Regions from separate parts of the Herbaspirillum sp. NPDC101396 genome, predicted to be linked through region 2. Evidence: predicted binding sites of a transcription regulator. Region 2 holds the regulator's gene; the other holds the start of a gene.
What was found. Region 2 encodes LexA, which represses DNA repair genes until DNA is damaged. Its sites were predicted from a motif close to ACTGTATNNNNATACAGT; they were not measured.
Positions count from the first base shown of each region.

Region 1 (6,823 bases), on a different contig from region 2:
TGCAGCAGGCGCACGCCGACGCGCTTCTCCACCGCCTGGATGGCGTTGGTCACGGTCGCCGCCGGCAAGCCCATCTGCTCCGCAGTCTTGCTGAAGCTGCCCAGTTCGGCGACGCGCACGAATACTTCCATTGCCTGAAGACGGTCCATGATAATTATTGATATTCGAATAAAGAAATCATTTTAACGCCATTTATTCGAAATTCAATAAGTTCGACAATACCCTCCATGCGCCGAAGAACGACCGCTGTCGCCTCCGTTCCGGCTGGCATCCCTACTTTTCACCTGGAAGGAATCATCATGGAACATCGCACACTCGGCCGCAGCGGCCTCTCCTCCTCCGCCCTCGGGCTCGGCTGCATGGGCATGTCGGATCTGTACGGCCCGGCCGATGAACAAACCGGCATAGCTACCATCCACGCCGCTCTGGACGCCGGTGTAACGCTGCTCGACACCGGCGACTTCTACGGCATGGGTCACAATGAAATGCTGATCCGGGACGCCTTGCGCACGATCGGCAGCGGCAGTCGCGACAAGGTCCAGCTGAGCGTGAAATTCGGCGCCATGCGCGACGCCGGCGGCAACTGGGTCGGCATGGACAACCGCCCGGCGGCGGTGAAGAATTTCCTGGCCTATACGCTGCGTCGTCTCGGCGCCGACCATATCGACATCTATCGCCCGGCGCGCCTCGATCCATCCGTGCCGATCGAAGACACCGTCGGCGCCATCGCCGAAGAAATCAAAGCCGGCCGCGTGCGTCACATCGGCTTGTCGGAAGTCGGCGCGGACACCTTGCGCCGTGCTCACGCCGTGCATCCGATCACAGATTTGCAGATCGAATATTCGCTGATCTCGCGCGGCATCGAAAAGGACATCCTGCCGACCTGCCGCGAACTGGGCATCGGCATCACGGCCTACGGCGTGCTGTCGCGCGGCCTGATCAGCGGTCACTGGGATGCGTCGCGCCAGCTGGCGGCGAACGACTTCCGCAGCCATAGCCCGCGCTTTTCGGGCGACAACCTGGCGCATAACCTGGCGCTGATCGACGTGCTGCGCAGCGTCGCCGCCGACAAAGAGGCTACACCGGCTCAGGTCGCGATCGCCTGGGTGCTGGCGCAAGGCAGCGACATCGTGCCATTGGTCGGCGCACGTCGCCCGGAACGCCTTGCGGAGTCGCTGGGCGCACTCAAGCTGGTGCTGACGCGCCAGGATCTGGCGCGCATCGAAGAAGCCATTCCAGCCAATGCTGCGGCGGGCGAACGTTATGCCGCGCATTCGATGGCGCACTTGGACAGCGAGAAATAGACGGAAGCAGCGATGCCCGCGCCGGTCAGAACAAGTTGAACTGGCCGGACGGCGAGGCGCGCGCCGGTCGCGCGGGCGCCACGAATTGCGACGCATCAAGCATGTCGAACCAGCCGCGCTCATGCATGCCGCTGCGCTGCACGGCTTTTTCAAAACGCTGGCGTATCAGCTCGGCCCACACGCCTTCGCCGCGCATGCGCGTGGCGAAATCGGAATCGTTGTCCTTGCCGCCGCGCATCTCGCGGATGCGGTTCATGACGCGGTTTGCCCGTTCGGGAAAGTAGGTCTGCAGCCATTGCTGGAACAGCGGATTGACTTCCCACGGCAAGCGCAGCACGGTGTAGCCGGCACGCCTCGCGCCGGCCTCTGCAGCCGCCGCGATGATGTCTTCCAGTTCGGGCTCGTTGATGAAGGGAATCACCGGCGCAACGCTGACACTGACCGGAATGCCTGCTTCGGCCAACGTGCGGATCACCCGCAGACGGCGCGTCGGCGTGGCCGCGCGCGGCTCCAGCTTGCGCGCCAGCGCCGGGTCTAGCGTGGCGATGGTGACGGCGGCGATCACCTGCCGCCGTTCAGCCATCGGCGCGAGGATGTCGATGTCGCGTTCGACCAGCGAGGACTTGGTGATCAGCGCAGCCGGATGCCGGCAATCGCTGAGTATCTGCAATACGCGCCGCGTGATCTGCAGCTCGCGCTCGCAGGGCTGGTAGGCATCGGTGTTGATGCCCACGGTGATCGTCTCGGGCACATAGGACGGCTTGGCCAATTCGCGCAGGAGCAATTCCGGGGCATTGGTCTTGGCGAAAATCCTGCTCTCGAAGTCCAGTCCCGGCGACAAGCCCAGGTAAGCGTGTGTGGGACGTGCAAAGCAGTACACGCAGCCATGTTCGCAACCGCGATACGGATTGAGCGACACATTGAACGGCAGGTCGGGCGACTTGTTGCGGCTGATGATAGTTTTGGCGGTTTCTTCGGTGATGATGGTGCGCACGGTTGCCGGTTCGTCTTCTGCGCCATTTTCTGATTCAGGCGCCCCCCAGCCGTCGTCGAAGCCGACGCGCTGCTCCACCTCATAGCGCCCCTGTATGTTGCTGACCGCGCCACGGCCCTTGCGCGCATCGAACACCCGCGTGAAAGTCTCGCCTTCGCTCTCGCGTACTTGCGTGATTTGCAACGGGACTTTGCGGTAGCCGGACTTGCTCATGGGGTCATCGCCTTGCATTGGAATACTGTATATATAAACAGTATTTTAAACCAAATACAGCGATGTTCGTAAAGACCGGACAAGCCAGTGAATCGACGGCTTCAGTTCATGAAGCGCGCATCCTTGGTCATGGTCGCAATGTCCACGTACATCGATCCCTGGTGATTGGTGGCGGAGAAATTGACGACATAGCCGCCACCGTCGTAGTTGCGCGCATTGATGCTTTCGAGCGCACGGATCAGGCGCTCGCGCGTCAGATTACGCCCTGCCCGCTTCAAGCCTTCAACCAGCACGCGTGCCGCAATGTAGCCTTCCAGGCTGGTGACGGTGAATTCCTCGTAGCCTGACTCAGCCATGCGCTTGCGGTATTCGGCAACGAGCGGCATCGAAATGCGCCAGGGCAGCGGCACCACTTGCGTGACCAGAATGCCGTGCGCCAGCTCGCCCAGTTCGCTGGCCAGTTGCTTGTTGCCGACGAAGGACACGGCAAAGAACTGCCCGAGGAAGCCGCGGTTGCGCAAGCTGCGCACGATGCGGGCGTTGATCTGGGAGTCGGCATGGACCAGCATGACGACATCGGCCTGCACGCTCAGTGTCTTGTCGATCAGGGGCTCGAGGTTGACGCCGCCATGGTTGATGCCGATGCTGGTCAGCTCGATGGCTTCGCGGCGGGCGCGACTATCGACGTCCTGCTTGATCATCACGCCATATTGGTCTTGCTGATACAGCAGCGCCAGCTTGCGTATGCCGAGCCAGTTCATGTTGCGCAGGAAGTAAGCGTATTCGTCCGCATAACTCGCACGGATCGAAAACAGATGTCGATCGAACGATGCATGAAGCGCACCGCCGGTGAACGGCGCAAAGAAAGGCACGCCCGCACGCGAGGCGATCTGCAGGCCGGCCTGGCTGGTCGGCCATCCGACGAATCCGAACAGCGCAAACACGCCGTCACGCTCAATCAATTGACGCGTGTTATAGGCGGCGAGGGATGCAGAATATTGGTCGTCGCGGGTACGCAGCTCAATGCGTCTGCCATGCACACCGCCTTGCTGGTTGATCTTGTCGAAGTAGACTTTGGCGCCGATCAACACCTGGCGCGCGTATTGCGCAGTGGGCCCCGACATGCCGGCCGATTGTCCGAGCAGGATGCGGGTATCGGAGACGCCGGGGTCGGCGTCGGCATGTGCGGGGGAGAACAAGCACGTTAACAAAAAGATCGGAAAAATTCGAAACAACCATCGAAGCTGCTCCGACATGCGATCTCCCCTTCACGGTGTTATACCGCTTCCGCTCCTGTCTCGCCGGTGCGGATGCGAATGACCTGTTCGACTTCCTGCACAAAAATCTTGCCGTCGCCGATCTTGCCGGTGCGCGCCGCCTTGATGATGGCGTCGACCACCGGTTCCACCACGCTGTTGTCGACCACGACTTCGATCTTCACCTTGGGCAGGAAATCGACAACGTATTCAGCGCCGCGATACAGCTCGGTATGGCCCTTCTGACGGCCGAAACCCTTGACTTCGGTAACGGTCAGTCCGGTGACGCCGACTTCGGCCAGCGACTCGCGCACTTCGTCCAACTTGAACGGTTTGATGATAGCAGTGACTTGCTTCATGGCTATTCCCTCCTTATAAAATGTCGCAGAAAATCGAATTAAATCAATGAAAGTTTTTACGAAACACTCTTAATTATGCGCAGCGAACAACGTAATGTTATTCGCGGAATCTTGACGTAATCGGATATCGCCAGTCGCGACCGAAAGCCCTGTGGGTGACCCGGATACCCACCGGCGCCTGGCGCCGCTTGTATTCGTTGATCTTGATCAGGCGCGTGATGCGCTCGATATCTTCCTTCTGGTAACCGGCCCGCTCGATCTCGACGATGCCGAGATTTTCTTCCATGTACATCTGCATGATGGCGTCGAGGACTTCATACGGCGGCAGCGAATCCTGGTCCTTCTGGTCGGGCCGCAGTTCGGCCGACGGTGCGCGTGTCAGGATGCGTTCGGGAATGACTTCGGAAATGCTGTTGCGGTAAGCGCACAAACGATAGACCAGCGTCTTGGCGATGTCCTTGATCACGGCGAAGCCGCCGGCCATGTCGCCGTACAGCGTGCAGTAGCCCACCGCCATTTCGCTCTTGTTGCCGGTAGTCAGGACGATGGAACCGTACTTGTTGGACAGCGCCATGAGCAGCGTGCCGCGAATGCGGGCCTGGATGTTTTCTTCGGTGGTGTCTTCCTTGAGTCCCTTGAACTCTTCGGACAAGGTGCTGCGGAAGGCCGAGAAACAATCGTTGATCGAAATCTCGTCGTAGCGCACCTTGATGCGCTCGACCATGTCACGCGAGTCGATCCAGGAAATGTCTGCCGTATAAGGCGACGGCATCATGATCGCGCGCACCTTGTCGGCGCCCAGCGCATCGACCGCGACGGCCAGCGTCAGCGCCGAATCGACGCCGCCTGACAAGCCGATCAGCACGCTCGGGAAACCGTTCTTGCCGACGTAATCGCGCACGCCCAGCACCAGCGCCTGGTACACCTGCGCTTCAATCGACAGCGCCGGCGCCATCTGTGGATTGCGGATCTGCACACCGTCGAATTCGATGACCTGCAAATCTTCCTGCGCATGCGCCAGGCTGGCGACCAGTTCGCCGGCGATATCCATGGCGAAGGAATTGCCGTCGAAAATCAGTTCATCCTGGCCGCCCACCAGATTGGCGAACACCAGCGGCATGCCTTGTTTGGTCACATTGTCGCGCATCACGTCGAGGCGCAGCGACTGCTTGTTCATATGGTACGGCGAACCGTTCAGGATCAGCAGTACCTGTGCGCCGGCCTCTTTGGCGCGGGCAGGCGCGCGCGGGAACCAGGTGTCCTCGCAAATGTTGATGCCGAATTTCGTGCCTTTGACGTCGAACACCAGCGGCGTGCCGTCGGGCGTGAAGTAGCGCTTCTCGTCAAACACGCTGTCGTTGGGCAGCTCCAGCTTGTGATAGCTGCCGGAGATTTTGCCGTTGAGCAGAACCGATGCCGCGTTGAAGCGCGCACCATCCTTGAGCACCGGATGGCCGACGACGACGTGCACGTCTTTCAACCCGGCCAGCTCGGCCGTGAGCGCTTGCAACGCTTCGTCGGTTTTTGCGTAGAATGCCTGACGCAGCAACAGGTCTTCAGGAGGATAGCCTACCAGCGACAATTCCGGCGTGAGGACGATGTCCGCACCCTGTGCTGCGGCACGACGAGCGAATTCGACGATTTTGTTGCGATTGCCCGAGATATCTCCAACGGTGCTGTTGATCTGGGCGATGGCGACTTTGACTGACATGATGGCGACAAGTAAGAAATGACGGTAAGAAAATGACGAAGAGTACGGACGCAACACCTGTGCCGGGGAGCTGCACGCAGTGAACGCAGAGTCTCATTATCGCACGCGAATCATTTCTTCTCTGGCAGAAGTTGGCCAGCCGGCATGGGATGCGCTGCTTGCCGCCCAGGCCGACGCCACGCCGTTTTTGTCCTACGCTTTCCTGCATGCGCTGCATGAAAGCGGCTCCGCCGCCAAGGACACCGGCTGGGAGCCGCAATACCTGACACTGTGGCAAGGTGATGACCTGAAGGCGGCATTGCCGCTCTACCTGAAATATCACTCCTACGGCGAGTACGTGTTCGACTGGGCCTGGGCCGAGGCTTATGAACGTCACGGCCTGCCCTATTACCCCAAGCTGCTGGCGGCGATTCCGTTCACGCCGGTCAGCGGCGCTCGCCTCCTCGCGGTGGACGAGGCCGCACGCCAGGCGCTGGTGCGGGCCTTGCAGGAACTCCAGGAAGCCGCACAGACCTCCTCCACCCATGTGCTCTACCCTCCCGCAGCAGAGGCGCAGACGCTGGCAGAGGCCGGCTTCATGCTGCGCAGCGGCGTACAGTTCCATTGGCACAACGAAGGCTATCGCGACTTCGCCGAGTTCCTCACCACGCTGGAACGCAAGAAACGCAAGAACATCCTGGCCGAGCGGCGCAAGGTGGGCGACGCCGGCGTGACGTTCCGCCATCTGCGCGGTCACGAAGCCGGCGAAGCCGACTGGCGTTTTTTCCACCGCTGTTACCGCCACACTTATGCGGCACACCATTCGACGCCTTATCTGAACCTCGACTTTTTCCTGCGCATCGCCGCCGGGATGCCGCAGCATCTGCTGCTGACAGTGGCCCATCGCGACGGCAAACCGGTCGCCTCGTCGTTAGTGGTCTATGACGAAGACGCACTATACGGACGCTACTGGGGTGCGCTGGAAGACATCCCCTGCCTGCATTTCG
Region 1 covers NZ_JBIWNT010000003.1:347,453-354,275, reverse strand. The annotation lists gene ACIROY_RS11280 (LysR family transcriptional regulator) at 1-149, opposite strand, end outside; gene ACIROY_RS11275 (aldo/keto reductase) at 300-1,304, shown strand; gene ACIROY_RS11270 (PA0069 family radical SAM protein) at 1,330-2,511, opposite strand; gene ACIROY_RS11265 (ABC transporter substrate-binding protein) at 2,613-3,710, opposite strand; gene ACIROY_RS11260 (P-II family nitrogen regulator) at 3,788-4,126, opposite strand; gene ACIROY_RS11255 (NAD+ synthase) at 4,224-5,837, opposite strand; gene ACIROY_RS11250 (GNAT family N-acetyltransferase) at 5,917-6,823, shown strand, end outside.
Region 1: the regulator LexA is predicted to act here: its motif matches at 2,536-2,553, upstream of ACIROY_RS11270 (PA0069 family radical SAM protein).

Region 2 (9,462 bases):
GGCAAGGCCCTTCAGGCTCCGCGAAATTTCGGAAATTTCAGAGGCGCGGTTTTCGCCGCTGTTGCCGCCGCCGTTGCCTGACATCAGTTGCAAGTAGTCGATGATGATCAGACCGAGCTTGCCGCATTGGCGCGCCAGGCGACGCGAGCGCGCGCGCAATTCGATTGGACTCAAGGCCGGTGTTTCATCGATGTAGAACTGCGCGTCGTTCATCTTCTGAATCGCGTGCGTCAGGCGCGGCCAGTCTTCGTCGATCAGGCGGCCGGTGCGCAGGCGATGCTGGTCGAGACGGCCGACCGAGCCCAGCATACGCATGGCCAGCTGGGCGCCGCCCATTTCCATCGAGAACACGGCAACCGGCAGGCCGCTGTCGATGGCAACGTTTTCACCGATGTTGATGGAAAACGCAGTTTTACCCATCGAAGGACGGCCGGCCACGATGATCAGATCGCCCGGCTGCAAGCCGGAAGTCATCTTGTCGAGATCGATGAAGCCGGTCGGCACGCCGGTGATGTCGCTGGTGCTGTCGCGGTTGTACAGTTCGTCGATGCGCTCGACCACCTGGGTCAGCAGCGGCTGAATCGACAGGAAGCCTTGCGAGCCGCGCGAGCCCTCTTCCGCGATCGCGAAAATCTTGGATTCGGCCTCGTCGAGCATCTGCTTGACGTTCTTGCCTTGGGGGTGGAAAGCATCGCCTGAAATCTCATCCGACACCGTGATCAGCTTGCGCAGGATGCCGCGGTCGCGCACGATTTCGGCGTAGCGACGGATATTCGCCGCAGAAGGCGTGTTTTGCGCCAGCGCGTTGAGATAGCTCAGGCCGCCCACTTCTTCGGCCTTGCCGCTGGTGGACATTGCCTCGTAGACGGTGATCACGTCGGCCGGCTTGCTTTCATTGATCAGCTTAACGATGTGCTGGAAGATGATGCGATGATCGTAGCGATAAAAATCTTCTGCGCTGACGAAGTCGGCAATACGATCCCACGCAGCATTATCAAGCATCAAACCGCCAAGGACGGATTGTTCGGCTTCGATGGAGTGCGGCGGGACGCGCAGGGATTCTAGTTGCGGATCGGGAGATGCGTTCATGGCGCGCATTATACCTGCTAAGAGTAGTCGCTACAGGTGCGGAGGCAGATTAGCCGGCGGTTTTACAAACTACGGTCAGACTTGCACCGGTCCCGGCATGATGTACGGGACCGGAAAAATAAAAAAGCCAGGCGAACCCGGCTTCTTTATCAAAACAGATGGAACGACTTGGCGTAATGAATTACGCGTGGTCGCCCGCAACAGCAACAGTCACGTCAACCACGACGTCGGTGTGCAGAGCAACCGACACAGCGTGATCGCCAACGATCTTCAGAGGACCTTGTGGCAGACGAACTTGCGCCTTTTCGACCGGGAAACCTTGCTTTGTCAGCGCGTCAGCGATGTCAAAGTTGGTCACGGAACCGAACAGACGACCGTCAACGCCGGACTTCTGGGTGATCTTGACTGTCAGGCCGGCCAGTTTTTCGCCTTGGGCTTGTGCTGCTGCCAGCTTTTCAGCGGCGGCTTTTTCCAACTCGGCGCGCTTCGCTTCGAATTCAGCGATAGCGGCTGTTGTGGCGCGGCGCGCCATGCGTTGCGGGATCAGGAAGTTACGTGCGTAACCGTCCTTGACGCGGACGACTTCGCCCAGACCACCGAGATTAACGACTTTTTCCAACAGAATGACTTGCATGTTTTTCTCCTATATCTCGTCGTCAATTACGCGTTGTGCAGATCTGTGTATGGCAGCAACGCGAGGTAGCGTGCGCGCTTGATCGCTGTGTCAACTTGACGCTGATAGTGTGCCTTGGTGCCGGTCAGACGTGCTGGCATGATCTTGCCGTTTTCTTGCACGAAATCCTTCAGAGTGTCGACGTCTTTGTAATCGACTTGCTCAACACCTGCGGCTGTGAAACGGCAGAATTTTTTACGCTTGAACAGCGGGTTTTGCTGTTGGCGTTTTTGCTTCAACTTGCTTTTATCGAACTTTTTACCGAATGCCATTTTGCGGCTCCTGATATCTAAAATTGAGTGGTTCTAAACTACAGATTCAAAATCAACGATGTGAAACACGAAGCTTTTGCTGTTGCGATTCCTGCGCGCCATGAAACCGCTGAACTTGAGCATCTCGCCGAGACCGGCCCGGTTAAGCCGACCTGAAATTTCGCCTGCAGCGAATGCAGTGATTTCAAACTCGACCAACCTCTTGATGCCCGCTTCCGTCTGCTCCGATTGGTGCTGCAACTTCGCAGTCACTACCGGGATGCCTGCCGGGGTGTAACGTATGACGTCACGCTCGGCGATGGTGGCAACAAACTGAAAGTGATTCACGCTCCCTGATGCTTTTCTATCGCAATGTCAGCAATTAAGCCGCTGGTGCTTCTGCGCGATTGCTCTTTACTGCGTCTTCCTTCTGGACAGCCTTCAGGATTGGCGAAGGACCGGTTTCGGCCTTCTTCATCTTGACTGTCAGGTGACGCAACACTGCATCGTTGAACTTGAAGCCGGTTTCGATTTCGGCCAGAGTTTCGCCGTCAACTTCGATATTCAGGCAAACATAGTGTGCTTTTGCCAGTTTTTGGATTTGGTACGCCAATTGACGGCGGCCCCAATCTTCGACACGGTGAATCTTGCCGCCGCGTGCAGTAACGATGCCTTTGTAACGCTCGATCATCGCTGGAACTTGCTCGCTTTGGTCCGGATGGACGATAAATACGATTTCATAATGACGCATGTAGACTCCTTTATGGACTGATTAACAAATCGCCCACCTCGGCGTCAAGACGAGTGTGGGAAGAGGAAAGCCCGCAATCATATACCAGAATGCCAAAAACCTCAATGCTTTCAGGCATTTGCCGTGGAACAGCGCCCACAGATCGGAAAACGGTCGATGACATGATTTCAATATTGCAGATTGACACTGCTTTATAACTGTATAAAAATACAGACTGTTTATGCAACCAGCATAACTTCCCCGAAAGCCGACATGCTCAAACTGACCGCTCGCCAGGAACAGATTCTGAATCTGATCAAAGACGCCATCGAAAACACCGGCTTCCCGCCTACACGAGCAGAAATCGCCAATGAGCTGGGCTTCCGCTCCGCCAATGCCGCCGAAGAGCATCTGCAGGCGCTGGCGCGCAAAGGCGCCATCGAAATTTCTCCGGGCACCTCGCGCGGAATCCGCCTGCGAGATGGATCGATTACCAATCCTGGCCGCCAGATGGCGCTGCCCCACCCTGCACTCATGCAGCTGCCGCTGGTCGGCCGCGTCGCCGCCGGCTCGCCGATCCTGGCGCAAGAACATATTGAGAGCAATTACAACGTCGACCCGGCGCTGTTTTCGGCCAAGCCGGACTACTTGCTGAAGGTGCGCGGCATGTCGATGCGCGATGCCGGCATTCTGGACGGCGATCTTCTCGCGGTAAAAAAGGCCGATCAGGCGCGCAACGGACAGATCGTCGTGGCGCGCATTGGTGACGACGTTACCGTCAAGCGCTATCGCAAGACCGGCTCACTGATTGAATTGTTGCCTGAAAATCCCGACTTCAAGGTGATCAAGGTCTCTTCCGAAGAGGAAAACTTCGCCCTGGAAGGCTTGGCCGTCGGCTTGCTGCGCAGCTGGAATTGATCCAGTCGCGAGCAGCACCCAGATAAAGCCCGCTAAATCGCGGGCTTTTTTTACGTCTGTTTGCAAGATCGAAACCGGAATTGCATCATATGATATGCACAGCTTATTGCGACCGGATCAAGCACTACAAGACACTCTTCCGCTCGCAAAGCAGCACAACTACTTAATCCGGCAAGGAATCACAATGTCAACGCGTAGCAGCAACAAGCCCGCCAACAAGAGCACTCAACCCAATGTCAAAGATCTCCTGGCCGTAAGAGAGTGCCTGAGCTTGCTGGACGATCACAAGGTCGACGAGGCAAAAGTACTATGCGCCCAGGTGCTCAAGCGCGCGCCGAATCTTGTCTATGCCAATCATGCCTGGGGCTTGATCGCCATGCATAAGAATGACTATGTCACGGCAGAGGCAGCCCTGCGCAAAGCCGTGGCGGCAGACCCGAAAAATTCCGAATACGTTGCCAACCTGGCGACCTCCGTCCTCAACCAGGACAGGATCGATGATGCCATCGCACTGTACGAAGAAGCCATCAAGCTCAACAGCGAGAACAAAGATGCACGCATCGGCTTGGCCAACGCCCTGCACGAAAAGAACGATCCTGACGCCTCGATCGCCTACTTCGAGGACGCCGTCAAACGCAATCCCGATGCGCCCGGCCCGCTGTCCCACCTGGGCAAGGCCCTGATCGATGCAAAGCAATACAAGGAGGCCGTCGGCGTCCTGTTCAAGTCCTTGCAACTGCAAATCAATTTCGCTCCGGCACACACCAACCTGGGCATCGCCTTCCAGGAAATGGACATGCTCAAGGATGCCCTGGAATGCCACAAGACCTCCCTGCTGCTGGACCCCACGGACATCTACGCGCAAAACAAGATAGCCGACACGTACATCAAGCAAAAAGACTACGACAAGGCCAACGAGCACTATCGGCGCGTCCTGGAGCTGGCGCCCAAGGATCCGAACAGCTACACCAAACTCGCATCGAGCCTGTTCACCCATCAGGATCGCTACGAAGAGGCCATGGCGCTGTTCCACCAGGCGCTTGAGGTCGATCCCAAGCATCCGGTGACGCTCAACAATATCGGCGCAACAATGTATGACTACGGCGAGACGGTGTCTTCGTTGCAATATTTCAAGGATGCACTCGCGCTCAAGCCCAACTACCTGACCGCGCAGCACAATCTTGCGCTTGGACAACTTCTGGCCGGCGACCTGAAAGACGGCTGGGCCAATCACGAAAGCCGGCTGGAAGTCAAAGAGCGTCGCTACGTCTATAAATTGATCCACAAGCTTTTCGGCCTGATCCCGAAATGGGACGGCAAATCCTCGCTCAAGGGCAAGTACATCCTGCTGATGCACGAACAAGGCTTCGGCGACAGCATCCAGTTCGTCCGCTACGTCCACAAGCTGCTGGAGCAAGGCGCCCGCGTGGCCCTGCATGTGAAAGATCCGCTCGCTCGCCTGTTCCGCAGCGTGTCCGATCAGGTGACCCTGGTGCGCGAGAACGATCCGCTGCCCAAATGCGACTGCGCTTACGTGCTGATGAGCCTGCCGCACGCCCTCGGCACTGATCGTGTCGAAGATATCCCATCCTATCCATCCTACCTGTCCGCAGATCCGCTGGACGTCAAGAGCTGGAAAGACAAAATGGACTCGCTTGCCGGCAATACCGGCGATTTGCGCGTCGGCTTCGTATGGGCCGGCAATCCGGAGCACGGCAATGACCGCAAGCGTTCGATTCCGCTGGAGACCTTCGCACCGCTATTCAATACACCTGGCGTCCAATTCTTTTCCATCCAGAAAGGACTGGCCACACCGGAACTGGCCAAGCTTCCCAAAGAACTGCCTGTATACAATATAGGCGACGCCTTTAACGACTTTGCCGATACGGCCGCAGCGATGGCTAATCTGGATCTGATTATCAGCGTCGACACCTCGGTGGTCCATCTGGCCGGCGCGCTCGGCCGGCCAACCTGGACGTTGCTGGCCCACACCCCGGACTGGCGCTGGCTGAATGACCGCGAGGACTCGCCGTGGTATCCAAGCATGCGCCTGTTCCGCCAGCAAAGCCGCAACGACTGGCCTACCGTTATCGACAAAGTGGCTTCAGAGCTTGCGATTCTGGCACAAGAGAAAAAGAAAAATCCTTCCTAATCAAACACTTGCCGCATCCAAGCGATGCGGCAAGCCCCCAAAAACACCACGCCGCAATCCCCCGCCATCTCCCGAAGCATCAAAATTGGAACTTTTCCCGGAATACCAGCTAAAGTTTTCTTAAATAGCGTCGAAATAAGATTTGCTTGACGTATAGAAGCACGCAGTTTTAGGTCGGACAGCATTGGAAAAATTTTTTTGCGATAAACATTAAACTTTTTCCGATACCGTCCGATATAGCTAACAACAGCGGTTTGAACGCCTGAGGCTTTAGGTAAAAACCAAAGTTAAGCACTGAAACTCGGATTTATCGGCCTCAAATCTTAGGAGAATTAACATGGCATCAGTCATTAATACCAATATTGCGTCGCTTAACACGCAACGCAACCTCAACACCTCGCAATCGTCGTTGAACACTTCGATTCAACGTTTGTCTTCCGGTTTGCGCGTCAATAGCGCAAAAGACGACGCTGCAGGCTTGGCAATTGCCGACCGCATGAATGCTCAGGTCAAAGGCCTGGCAGTTGCGCAACGTAACGCCAACGACGGTATCTCCCTGGCTCAAACCGCTGAAGGCGCACTGAGCACAGTTACCGACAACCTGCAACGTATGCGCGAACTGGCTGTCCAAGCTTCGAACGGTTCGAACAGCGCTCAGGATCGCAAGACTCTGAACGACGAATACAAGCAACTGTCGGATGAAACATTCCGCGTTCTGAACGGTACAAACTTCAACGGTCAAAACCTGTTCACAGGTATCGGTTCCGGCGCCAGCGCTGGCACAGGTTCCGATAACGCCAACGTTTCGGCTTCCCTGACACTGACTTTCCAAGTCGGCGCCAACGTTACCGACAACAAGCTGAACGACCAAATCAGCATCTCGCTGTCCGACTTGTCCAACGACAAGACCATCTCGACAGTTATCGGTACCAGCGCCAAGGGTCTGATCGGTCTGGGCGTGACAACTTCGGTTGACGCTGCTCAAGTGACTTACACTTCGGCCAAGGCAGCTCTGGACAACCTGTTCGCAACAGGTTCGACAATGACATCGACAGCACTGGCAGCTTCTGCTGTGACTCTGCAAAGCGCTATCGACACCGCCAAGCTGTCCCTGGACAAGGCGATCGCCGATCCATCGGCACAAAGCGATGCGCAAAAAGCGATCAAGAACCTGGACAACGCGATCAACCTGATCTCGTCCAAGCGTGCAGAGTTCGGTGCGGTCCAAAACCGCTTCAGCGCCGTTATCAGCAACTTGCAGATTTCGAGCGAAAACATCACCGCCTCGCGCAGCCGTATCATGGATACCGACTACGCGGCAGAAACTGCAAACCTCACACGTGCGCAAATTCTGCAACAAGCAGGTACGGCGATGCTCTCGCAGGCGAACTCCGCACCGCAAAGCGTCCTGTCTCTGTTGAAGTAGTCTTAAGAGCCATGTAGGATAATATGCGGAGAATATGCAAGTATTCTCCGCATATGCCTTGATGAAGGAGTAAAAACATGTCGATTTCCCCGCTTAATATCACTGCTGCAGGCGACTCTGGTTCGTACACGCCGGTGCAGCCGTCCAATACAAAACCAGATCCAGTGGTATCGACAGTTGCGCCTGCAGCAACCCCGCAAGCGCAACGTTCCACCGAAAGCGATGTGGCTGATGCTGTTGATAAATTGAATGACTTTGCAAGCAAGAATGCATCGGACCTCAATTTTTCGCGCGATCAGGAAACCGGTAAAACGATTGTGAAAGTTGTCGATACGGCAACCGACGTCGTCATTCGCCAGATTCCGACCGAAGAAGCTGTTGCTATCGCAAAGTCGATTGATAAGATGCAAGGTTTGCTGATCAATCACAAGGCGTAAGTCTGCTACGAACTGTTGGAGCATTTTAATATGCATGCGCAAGCGCCATATTTGCGCATGATATATTTCGCCCCGGTAGTTCATAACAGATTTTTGTTTTTCTGTTGCATGTCATCAGAACCCCATCAAGAGTTGACACTCAATTGATGTGAAGCCAGCCAGCTTTATCACTCTTGTCTGATTTCAGCATCGCATTTTGCGCTCAGCGCATAGATTTCAGGAGATAGCATGGCCACCTCTACCGGGACAATTTCAACCTCGGCAGGTCCCCTCGACGTAGCGACCCTCGTTTCCAAACTGATGGGTGCTGAGGCCAAGGTTCTCGATCCGCTTACCTCGCAAGCCAGCAGCTATAACAGTCTGATTTCCGCTTACGGAAATCTGAAAAATGCGGTTTCCACATACCAAAGCGCCCTGAAGGGCCTGACTGCTGCCAGTTTTGCTGCGCAAAAGTCCACTGTGTCCAATAGCGGTACCGGCACGACGTTGACGACTGATCCGTTCACAGCCGACGTGAACACCGACGACTCCACCAAGGTATTGGCGCAAAAGATTCAGTCTGCCGGTTACCCGAGCTCGCAACAGTTCGCTGCCGGCGACTCTGTCGCGATCAAAATCGGCACCAATCCGCCGACCTTCGTTACCTTGCAGGCCAATGCCACCCTGGCCGGCGTCCGTGATGCGATCAATGCCTCCAAGGCCGGCGTCACCGCCAGCATCGTGACCGACGGCACGGGCGATCACCTGGTCATGGAATCGAACACTGCCGGGACCGCCAACACTATCAAGGTGCAGGCGAACAACAGCCTGGCCGGCCTGGCTTACGATCCGTCGAGCTCTACGCCGAGCACTGTGACGCAAATCCAAGCGCCACGCGATGCCACTGCGGCGGCTTCGGGTACTTATTCCGTGTCGGTGTCGCAATTGGCGCAGGCGCAAAAAATCACGTCCACCGGTTTTGCTGCCGGCTACTCGTTTGACTCGGGCATTCTGGCAATCAAGACCGGCACCGGCTCGACCGCCATCATCAAACCGGCGACCAACACGCTGGCCGGCGTACGCGATGCGATCAATGCAAGTGATGCGGGCGTGAGCGCTACCATCGTCAGCGACGGCACAGCTGCCCATCTGGTTCTCACAGCCAAGGACAGCGGCTCCGCCAACTCAATTCGTGTTACCGGCACCGGCAGCTATTCGGCGCTGACCTTCGACCCGAGTGGCAAGTATTCGTCGCCAGGTGTCGCCACAGGGCAGACGTATGACGCAGGTACCGGAGCATTGACGCTGAAAGTCGGCAATACGACCACCAGTGTCGCCCTGTCCGGCGCAGGCAAAACCCTGCAGGACGTGCGTGACGCGATCAATACCGCCAATGCCGGCGTGACTGCCAGCATCACCAATGACGGCACGCAAGACCATCTGGTCCTGACGCCATCCGGCACCGGCGCGACCAGCCCGGTGTCCTTGACGGGCACTGGCGACTTCGCCAATCTGTCCGGCAGCACGATGGGACAATTGCAAGCTGCGCAAGACGCGAAACTGAGCATTGACGGCACCACCGTCACCAGCCCGTCGAATACAGTCAAGGACGCCATTTCGGGTGTTACGCTGAATCTGACCAAGGTCACCACGGCGGCGGACAATTTCTCACTGAGCATTTCCAACGACACGACCGGCGTGACGTCCACTGCGACCACCTTCGTCTCCGCGTACAACGCGCTTGCGAAGGCCATCACCTCCCTCACCCAACAGACGCCGGCGACCACGCTCGGCCAGGCTGGTACCT
Region 2 covers NZ_JBIWNT010000007.1:34,046-43,507, forward strand. The annotation lists gene ACIROY_RS22100 (replicative DNA helicase) at 1-1,098, opposite strand, end outside; gene rplI (50S ribosomal protein L9) at 1,271-1,723, opposite strand; gene rpsR (30S ribosomal protein S18) at 1,750-2,034, opposite strand; gene priB (primosomal replication protein N) at 2,068-2,361, opposite strand; gene rpsF (30S ribosomal protein S6) at 2,396-2,764, opposite strand; gene lexA (transcriptional repressor LexA) at 3,017-3,661, shown strand; gene ACIROY_RS22130 (tetratricopeptide repeat protein) at 3,846-5,813, shown strand; gene ACIROY_RS22135 (flagellin) at 6,151-7,239, shown strand; gene ACIROY_RS22140 (flagellar protein FlaG) at 7,317-7,676, shown strand; gene fliD (flagellar filament capping protein FliD) at 7,905-9,462, shown strand, end outside.